One region of the Methylobacterium sp. 1030 genome, then DNA from elsewhere that is predicted to be linked to it. Evidence: predicted binding sites of a transcription regulator. Region 1 holds the regulator's gene; the other holds the start of a gene.
What was found. The regulator LexA, encoded in region 1, represses DNA repair genes until DNA is damaged. The targets are predictions, from matches to a motif close to TGTTCNNNNTGTGTTCNG.
Positions count from the first base shown of each region.

Region 2: the regulator LexA is predicted to act here: its motif matches at 1,643-1,660, upstream of ABIC30_RS08030 (type IA DNA topoisomerase).

Region 1 covers NZ_JBEPKM010000022.1:13,820-17,702, reverse strand. Annotated here, with positions in the region: gene ABIC30_RS26255 (hypothetical protein) at 1-256, shown strand, start outside; gene fae (formaldehyde-activating enzyme) at 296-835, opposite strand; gene ABIC30_RS26245 (hypothetical protein) at 1,156-1,371, shown strand; gene ABIC30_RS26240 (hypothetical protein) at 1,390-1,839, opposite strand; gene lexA (transcriptional repressor LexA) at 2,090-2,818, shown strand; gene ABIC30_RS26230 (ComEC/Rec2 family competence protein) at 2,812-3,883, opposite strand, start outside.
Region 2 covers NZ_JBEPKM010000004.1:348,897-352,779, reverse strand. Annotated here, with positions in the region: gene ABIC30_RS08035 (monovalent cation:proton antiporter-2 (CPA2) family protein) at 1-1,322, shown strand, start outside; gene ABIC30_RS08030 (type IA DNA topoisomerase) at 1,699-3,883, shown strand, end outside.

The DNA of each region.
Region 1 (3,883 bases):
GATCGTGCAGGCGACCTCCGCCGAGCCGAGCCCCTCGGCGACCTTCTTCCGCGACCTGTCGGTGGCCTCCGAGATCCTCATCGGCCAACCGGCCGCGACCGTCGAGCCGATCATCGCCACCGCCTACCGGACCGCGCTGGCGGAGCGGCGCAAGTCGTTCATCCAGCAGAACGGCTGGTCGGCGTCCTGCTACACCGACCCGGGCAGCAGCACGATGCGCACCCTGTGCTCGGTGGGGCGTATCCCGCCGGGCTGAGGCGGACCTGAGCCGGCAGGATGCGTGGCCTGGGCCCGCTCAGTACTCGATCACGCCGTCGAGCGCGTAGTGCTTCACGGTCTTCCGGTTGGCGATCAGCTCGTCGACCGTGGGCTCGCCCTTGAGGGCGCGGGCGATGGCGAGTTTCGTGGCCTCGTAGTTGGTCCGGTAGAGGTCCTTCTGGTCGAGGTTGTCGTCCTCGGCGCAGCGCTGATCGAGCCAGATCATGATGATCATGCACAGCTCGTCGAGCCCGTCCTTCGGCAGGATGCCCTCGATGATGCAGTCCACGATCGCGTCGCCGGTGGCGGCCTGGACCACGCCGCCGAGGAGCTCGGCATACTCGGCCGTGTGGATCGTGACCTTGGTGGTCATCATCGTGGCCGGGCGCACGAGCTGGTTGAGGTCGCGCACCACGAACATCCGCGTGTGGCCCTGGACCTGCCCCATCATCGACGCGAAGGCCTGACCGACCGGGCCGCGCACCGAGCCGATCAGCACCTCCGGCATGGCGTCGGTGTACTGGCCCTCGGCCGCCAGCACCGTGGCCTCGCCCGTGCGGAACCAGATCTCTTGCATGTTCGAACTCCACCTGATCGGAGCCCGCGGGAGACATCATCGGCGGCCTCGCGTCAATCGCCCCGAAGCCGGCTCCCATCCCGGCCGCCCCTGCCCTCGCCCGCGCTGCGGCGCGGGCGCGGACCCGTGCCGCCCCGCGTCGCCGCGATGCGGCCGCCGGCATCCGCGACGGCGCGCATCTCCACCCCTGCGCGGCCTGTGGCCTTGAGGAACGCGGACAGGCGAGGCAGGGAAGATCGGAGCGCGGCTCCGGGAGCGGTCCCGGGCCTGGCCGTTCCGGTGGGCGCGCGGCGCCGTGCCGGGCATGCGGGAGGAACACGATGGCGGAGAGCACGGACCGGGGCTCCGGCTGGAGCCTTCAGGCGAGCGCCGTGCCCGACGGGGTGCGCCTGGAACTCGCCCTCGCCGACCTCGGCGGTGCGCCGGTCACCGCCGCGATCGTGCTCGACCGGACGGAGGCCCGGGCCTTCGCCCGCGCCCTGCTGGCCGCCGCCGGCGACGCCGCGGAGCGGACCTTCCCGAAGCCGGGCGCCTGAGGACGCGCCGCCGGCCGGTCAGCGCACGCCGAGGCCCGGATTGCGGCCCGGCAGGCGGGGGACCACGGTGCCGCGCTTCTCGATCGGCGCGTCGCAGGCGTAGGCGAACTCGGTCTTCAGCGGATCGAACACGGTCTCGCCGGTGATCCGGCAATCCTCGCGCACGGTCTCGTCGAGATAGGCCCGGGCGGCGGTGCGGAAGCGCTTCACCCGGGTGGCGCCCGGCTCCGGATCGATCCGGACCTCGCTCAGGTTGCAGCCGGTATACTCGCGCAGGGCGTTGGACACGATCAGCATCCGGCGCAGCTGCCGGTTGTCGTAGACCTCGTAGGGCTCCTTGCAGCCGATCGTGACGACCTGGGGAGTGAGCGCCACGTAGTTCCGCGAGATGTAGGAGAATCCGGTGGTGCAGCCGGCGAGGCCGAGGGCGGCGAGGCCGAGGGGCAGCAGAGCTGCGGGTCGTCGCATCCTCGTCATTCCAAGAGGGTCCCAGCCCGCACCCCGGATCCGCCGCCTTCCCGGCGGGGCGCCGCGATGCATTGAAACGGCTCCGCTTGCGCCGTCAATGCGTTTCTCGACCTTCTCCCGCGGGCGCGCCCGCGGCGCGCCGAGCCGAGCGGTGCCGCTCTTGCGGAACACTTGCGGAACGTTTAACCTGTTCGTGATTTGTTTCGGAGACCGTCACGTGGCGGTCCGCCAAGCCGCGAGTCCCCCGTCGATGCTCACGCGCAAGCAGCTGGACCTCCTGCGATTCATCCAGAGCCGGATGCAGGAATGCGGTGTCCCGCCGTCGTTCGACGAGATGAAGGATGCCCTCGATCTCAAGTCGAAATCCGGCATCCACCGGCTGATCACGGCGCTCGAGGAGCGCGGCTTCCTCCGGCGCCTTCCGAATCGGGCGCGCGCCATCGAGGTGATCCGGATCCCCGAGAGCCTGACCCAGGCCGCTCCGGCGACTCAGGCCCCCGCCGAGCCGCGCCGCTTCACGCCGAGCGTGGTCGAGGGCGGTAAGTCCAAGCAGCCGCCGGCCCCGGCGAGCACGCGGATGATCGACGAGTCCGGCCGCGCCATCTCGATCCCGGTCATGGGCCGGATCGCGGCCGGTACCCCCGTCTCGGCGATCCAGAACCAGAGCCACGCCATCACCCTGTCGCCGGACTTCGTGGCCGGCGGCGAGCACTACGCCCTCGAGGTGCGCGGCGACTCGATGGTCGAGGCGGGCATCCTGGACGGCGACCTCGTGGTCATCCGCAAGCAGGAGACGGCCAATACCGGCGACATCATCGTGGCGCTGATCGACGACGAGGAGGCGACGCTCAAGCGCCTGCGCCGCCGCGGCTCGTCGATCGCCCTCGAGGCCGCCAACCCGGCCTACGAGACCCGCGTGCTCGGGCCCGACCGGGTCCGGATCCAGGGCCGCCTTGTGAGCCTCGTCCGCCGCTACTGAAGCGGCTCGGCCGGCGCGTCGCCGGGGGCGAGGTCTCCGCCCGGCGCGGCGTCGGCCTCCGGCGTCGCGGCGACCCCGTCCTCCGCGGGGCGGTCGCCCGGCTCCGCGGTGACCGGCCGCGGCGGTCCCGGCCCGCGCCCGGCGGCCGGCCGCCAGGGCACGGCGCGGCCGTCGTCCCGGGCGTAGCGCGCGGCGAAGCCGTCGCCGTCGGTCCGGAGGGCCACGGCCCCGCGGGCGGCGAGGACGCGCCGGTCGATCACCAGCGGCCCCGTGCAGGTCGGCGGCGCCGCGAGGCCCGTGATCAGCACCGCGGCGCGGGCGCAATCCTCCGGGAAGGCCCGCCGGTCCCGGACCAGGGCGACCGCCCGCCCGTCCGGCAGCCGGGCGGTGCAGCCGAGCCGGTCGCAGCGCCCGCTGCCGGACCGGACGATCAGCCCCGCGGACCGCCGCCCGTCGCCGTCCGCCTTCAGCCACTGCTCGAGGACGAAGCCCGAAGGGCTGCCGAGGGCCGCGAGCCGCCCGTCCGGGCCCCTCACCGCGGCCCCCGCGCCCTGCCGGTCGACGTAGAGGTCGTAGTGGTTGGGCCGGGCCGCGAGGACGAGCCCGAGCAGGACCGGCGGCACGGCGAGCCAGCGCAGGCGCGAGGCCGGCAGCGTCCCCAGCAGCAGGCCGGCGGTCAGCAGGGCGAGCGCCCCGGCGCCGAAGGCCGGCAGCACCAGGACCGCCCGCTCGAACCCGGCGATCCAGTCCGAGATCGCCAGCATCCCGGCCACCGCCTGCCCCATCAGCCACCAGACCGGCCGGTCGAGGGCGAAGGGATAGGCGAGGCAGCCGATTACCGCGGCCGGCATCACCACCAGGGAGACGAGCGGCAGGGTCAGGGCGTTGCCGACGAGGCCGAAGGGCTGGACCGTCTGGAAGTGGTAGGTGGCGAAGGGGGCCGTCGCGACCTGCGCCACCAGGGTCGTGGCCAGGGTCCCGGTGATCGCCGACAGGCCGGTCCCGACGAGCCGCCCGATCCGCCCGGCCCCCGGGCGCACGAGCAGCCGCCCGTCGATCAGCCGC
Region 2 (3,883 bases), on a different contig from region 1:
CGAAGGGTCAGCGCATCGTGGCGATCCTGCTGCTGGAGGATCTCGCCATCGTGCCGCTCCTCGCCGCCGTCGCGCTTCTGGCGCCGGGCGGGAGCGCCGCGAGCGCGACGGAGCGCGCGGTCACGGTCGCCATCGCCCTGCTCTCGGTCTGCGCGCTCGTCGCCGCGGGGCGCTGGCTGCTCAACCCGCTGTTCCGCCTCCTCGCCGCCGCCAAGGCGCGCGAGGTCATGACGGCCGCGGCCCTCCTCGTCGTGCTCGGCTCGGCCCTCGCGATGCAGCTCGGCGGCCTCTCGATGGCGATGGGCGCCTTCCTGGCCGGCGTCCTGCTCTCGGAGTCGAGCTTCCGCCACCAGCTGGAGGCCGATGTCGAGCCGTTCCGCGGCATCCTGCTCGGCCTGTTCTTCCTCGGGGTCGGGATGTCCCTCGACCTGACGGTGATCGCCGCGAATGCCGGCCTGATCCTGGCGGGCGTCGCCGCCTACATGACCGTGAAGGGCCTGCTCATCTACGGCGTGGCCCGGGTGCTGCGCGCCTCGCACGCCGAGTCGCTGGAACGCGCCGCCCTGATGGCGCAGGGCGGCGAGTTCGCCTTCGTGCTTTACGCGGCCGCCGCGAGCGCGGGTATCATCGACGGCACGACCAACGCCGTCCTGACAGCCACCATCATCCTGTCGATGGCGATCACGCCGCTGATGGTCGTCGCCTTCGATCGTCTCGGTCCCAAGGCCGTCCCGTCCATCGACGGCGTCGAGGCGCCCGAGGACCTCGTGGGCAGCGCCCTGATCGTCGGGTTCGGCCGCTTCGGCCAGATCGCCAGTCAGCCGCTCATAGCGCAGGGCTGCTCGGTCTCGATCATCGACACGAACCCGAGCAACATCCGTCTCGCCGAGGGATTCGGCTTCAAGGTCTATTACGGTGACGGCACCCGCCTCGACATTCTGCACGCGGCCGGCGCCGCGACGGCGCGGGCGATCCTGATCTGCGTCGACGACACCGCGATGGCCAGACGCGTCGCGGAGATCGCCAAGGCGGAGTTCCCCCTGGTGCCCGTGCTGGCGCGCGCCCGGGATCGCGAACACGCGGTCGAGCTGATCCAGGCGGGCGTGGCCTACCAGATCCGCGAGACGGTCGAGTCGGCTCTGCTCCTCGGCGAGCAGGCGCTCCTGACGACCGGAGCCGAACCGGAAGCGGCCAGCGCGATCCTGGCGGAGGTCCGGCGCCGCGATGCGGAGCGTCTCGATCTGCAGGTCGTGGGCGGCATCTACGCGGGTCGGGACCTCATTCACGGCAACAAGCCCGGCTCGGCGCACGCGGCCGGCTAGGCCCGCGACCGGGCCTCGGTGCCGCGCCCGCTGAAGGCTTGCTGGTCTCGGCAGACACTTGGGGCGGGCAACCCTTAGCGCGCGAGCGCGTGCCCGGAGCCTTCGGAGGACGGTGCGCGGGTCGACGGCGGCGCGCCAGCCACAGGCGGGGATCCGGCCACGGAGGCATTCCGGGTCGCCGCCGCGGGCGAGCCCGGAGCACGGGTACGAGCGCCGCTCCACCATCGCGGCGCCGGCCGGTGTGCCTGGGGAGGGCGACACGCCGCCAGCTTCTGCGACGGCTTATCCTCTCGAGGCGCCAGTTGCGTCCCGAGCCCGTCTGGAACAAAATGTGAACCCTGGGTCAGGCGCGGCGACAGCCGGAGCGGTCAGCGACATGTCATCTCCGAGCTCCGGTCGCACGCTGTTCTTCTTCGAGAAGCCCTCGGCGATGCGCCAGTTGCAGCGCTTCTTCCGCTCGCCGAGCACGGTCTGCGTGGCCGCCGAGGGACACCTGCTGTCGGCCGAGGAGCCGGGCAGCATCCGGCCCGAGTGGAAGCCCTGGCGCTTCGACCTCCTCCCGATCGTCCTTCCCACGATCCCGGTCGGCTACGGCACGAACCGGTCCGGGCAGTCGCACGCACCGAAGATCGCCGCGATCCGGCAGGCGCTGAGCGGCGTGGACCGCGTGATCATCGCCACGGATCCGGGTCGCGAGGGCTCGATGATCGCGTGGGAAGTGCTCGAGCATCTCGGCTGGAACGGCCGGGTCGACCGGCTCAAGCTCGGCGCGCTCGACGAGGTCTCGATCCGACGCGCCTTCGCGGCCCTGGCTAAGGATCCCGCCTCGGGCGAGCGCGACTACGCCGCCTATCTCGAGGCGCTCTGCCGGCAGTACGAGGACTATCATCTCGGCCTGAACGGCACGCGGGCGATCTCGCTGCGCCTGCGGCCGCCCGCCTTCCGGGAGCCCTGGCGCTTCGGCGGCGTCCAGACGCCGACCCTCGCCATCCTGGCGGACTTGGAGGAGCGGATCCGGTCCTTCGTGCCGCAGGACTTCTTCAAGGTCGCGCTGCACCTTAGGACCCATGCAGGCGCGGAGATCACCCTCTGGCACGCCCCGAAGGAGCGGATCCTCGATGCGGCGATCGCTGAGACGATCCGGTCCGCCGCGGCGACGTGGTCGGGCCCTCTGGCGGTCGCGCACAGGGATGTCCGGCGCGCGCCGCCCCGGCTGTTCTCGAAGGACACCCTGGCGCGACGCTGCGCCAAGCGGTTCGGCTGGGACCCGCAGCACACGGCCGGCATCGCTCAGGACCTCTACGATCAGGGGTACCTCAGCTACCCGCGCACGGAGTCGGAGCACCTGCCCGAGGGCCAGGCCGGCGATGCCGCCGCGATCATCGCGGCCGTCACGACCGTCCTGACCGACCTGAGCACAGTCGTTCCGCGCGACGCTGCGCCGCTGATCCGTCGCGGCCTGAAGGGCCACTACGTCGCGGATCCGGGCGAGCACCACGCCATCGTGCCCCTGCGCAAGGCGCCCGAGCGCGGCCGTCTCAGCACCGATCAGTTCCGCTTGTGGGAACTCGTGGCGAAGGCCTATCTCGCCGCGCACCTGCCCGACGGGGTCGACGCGCGCACGAGCGTCACGGCGGATGTCGCGACACCGCTGGGCGTGAGGCGGTTCGCCGTCTCCGGCAGCGTCGTGCGCGTGCCGGGCTGGCGCGCGCTCTACGGCAGCGAGGCCGAGCTCGAAACGGATGCCGTGCCCGGCAAGACCAAGCGCGAGGCGGAAGCCACCGCCACCCGCCTGCCGCTCGTGACCGACCGCGAGGGCGCCTCCGCCGCGACGGCGGAGATCGCCACCGCGAAGACCGAGCCGCCGCGGCGGATCACCCGAGGCGAATTGCCGGTGGTGATGGGCCGGCTGATCGACCAAGTGGACGATCCGGCCGCCAAGCGCGCCCTGGAGAACCCCGCCAACCCGAACGAGCCGAAGGGTCTGGGCACGGCCGCGACGCGCGACACGATCCTGCCCAAGCTCCTGAAGAGCCGCTACATCACGCTGTCTACCGGCAAGGATCCGGCCATCGAGGTCACCGAGGTCGGCCTGACCTTCGTCCGCGCGGTGCGCAGCGTGTTCCCGGCCTACGGAGATCCGGTCGGGCGCGCCATGTTCGAGGCGGAGCTCGCCGAGATCGGACGGGCGGCCACGCGCGCCGAGGCGGTCGCGCGCGCGACCGCCTTCCGCCAGCGCACCCGCGCCCGCCTCGACGACCTGATCGCCGCGATCGCGCAGGCGCCGACCGTCAGCCTCGATCCGAGCCTGATCCCGGCCGGTCAGGGCGCCCAGCGGCCGCCGACGCCGGCCATGATGGCGTTCGCCGTGAGCCTTTCCGAGCGGAAGGGCGTGACGCTGCCGCGTGGCTGCAGGAGCAGCATCAGCGTCTGCCGCGCGTTCCTCGACACCCATGCCGGGCCGCGTGCCGGGCAGGAGGACGACGCCGGCCGCGCAGACGGCCGGCGGAGCCCGAGCGCGGCGATGGTCGGCTACGCGCGCAGCCTCGCCCAGCAGCGCG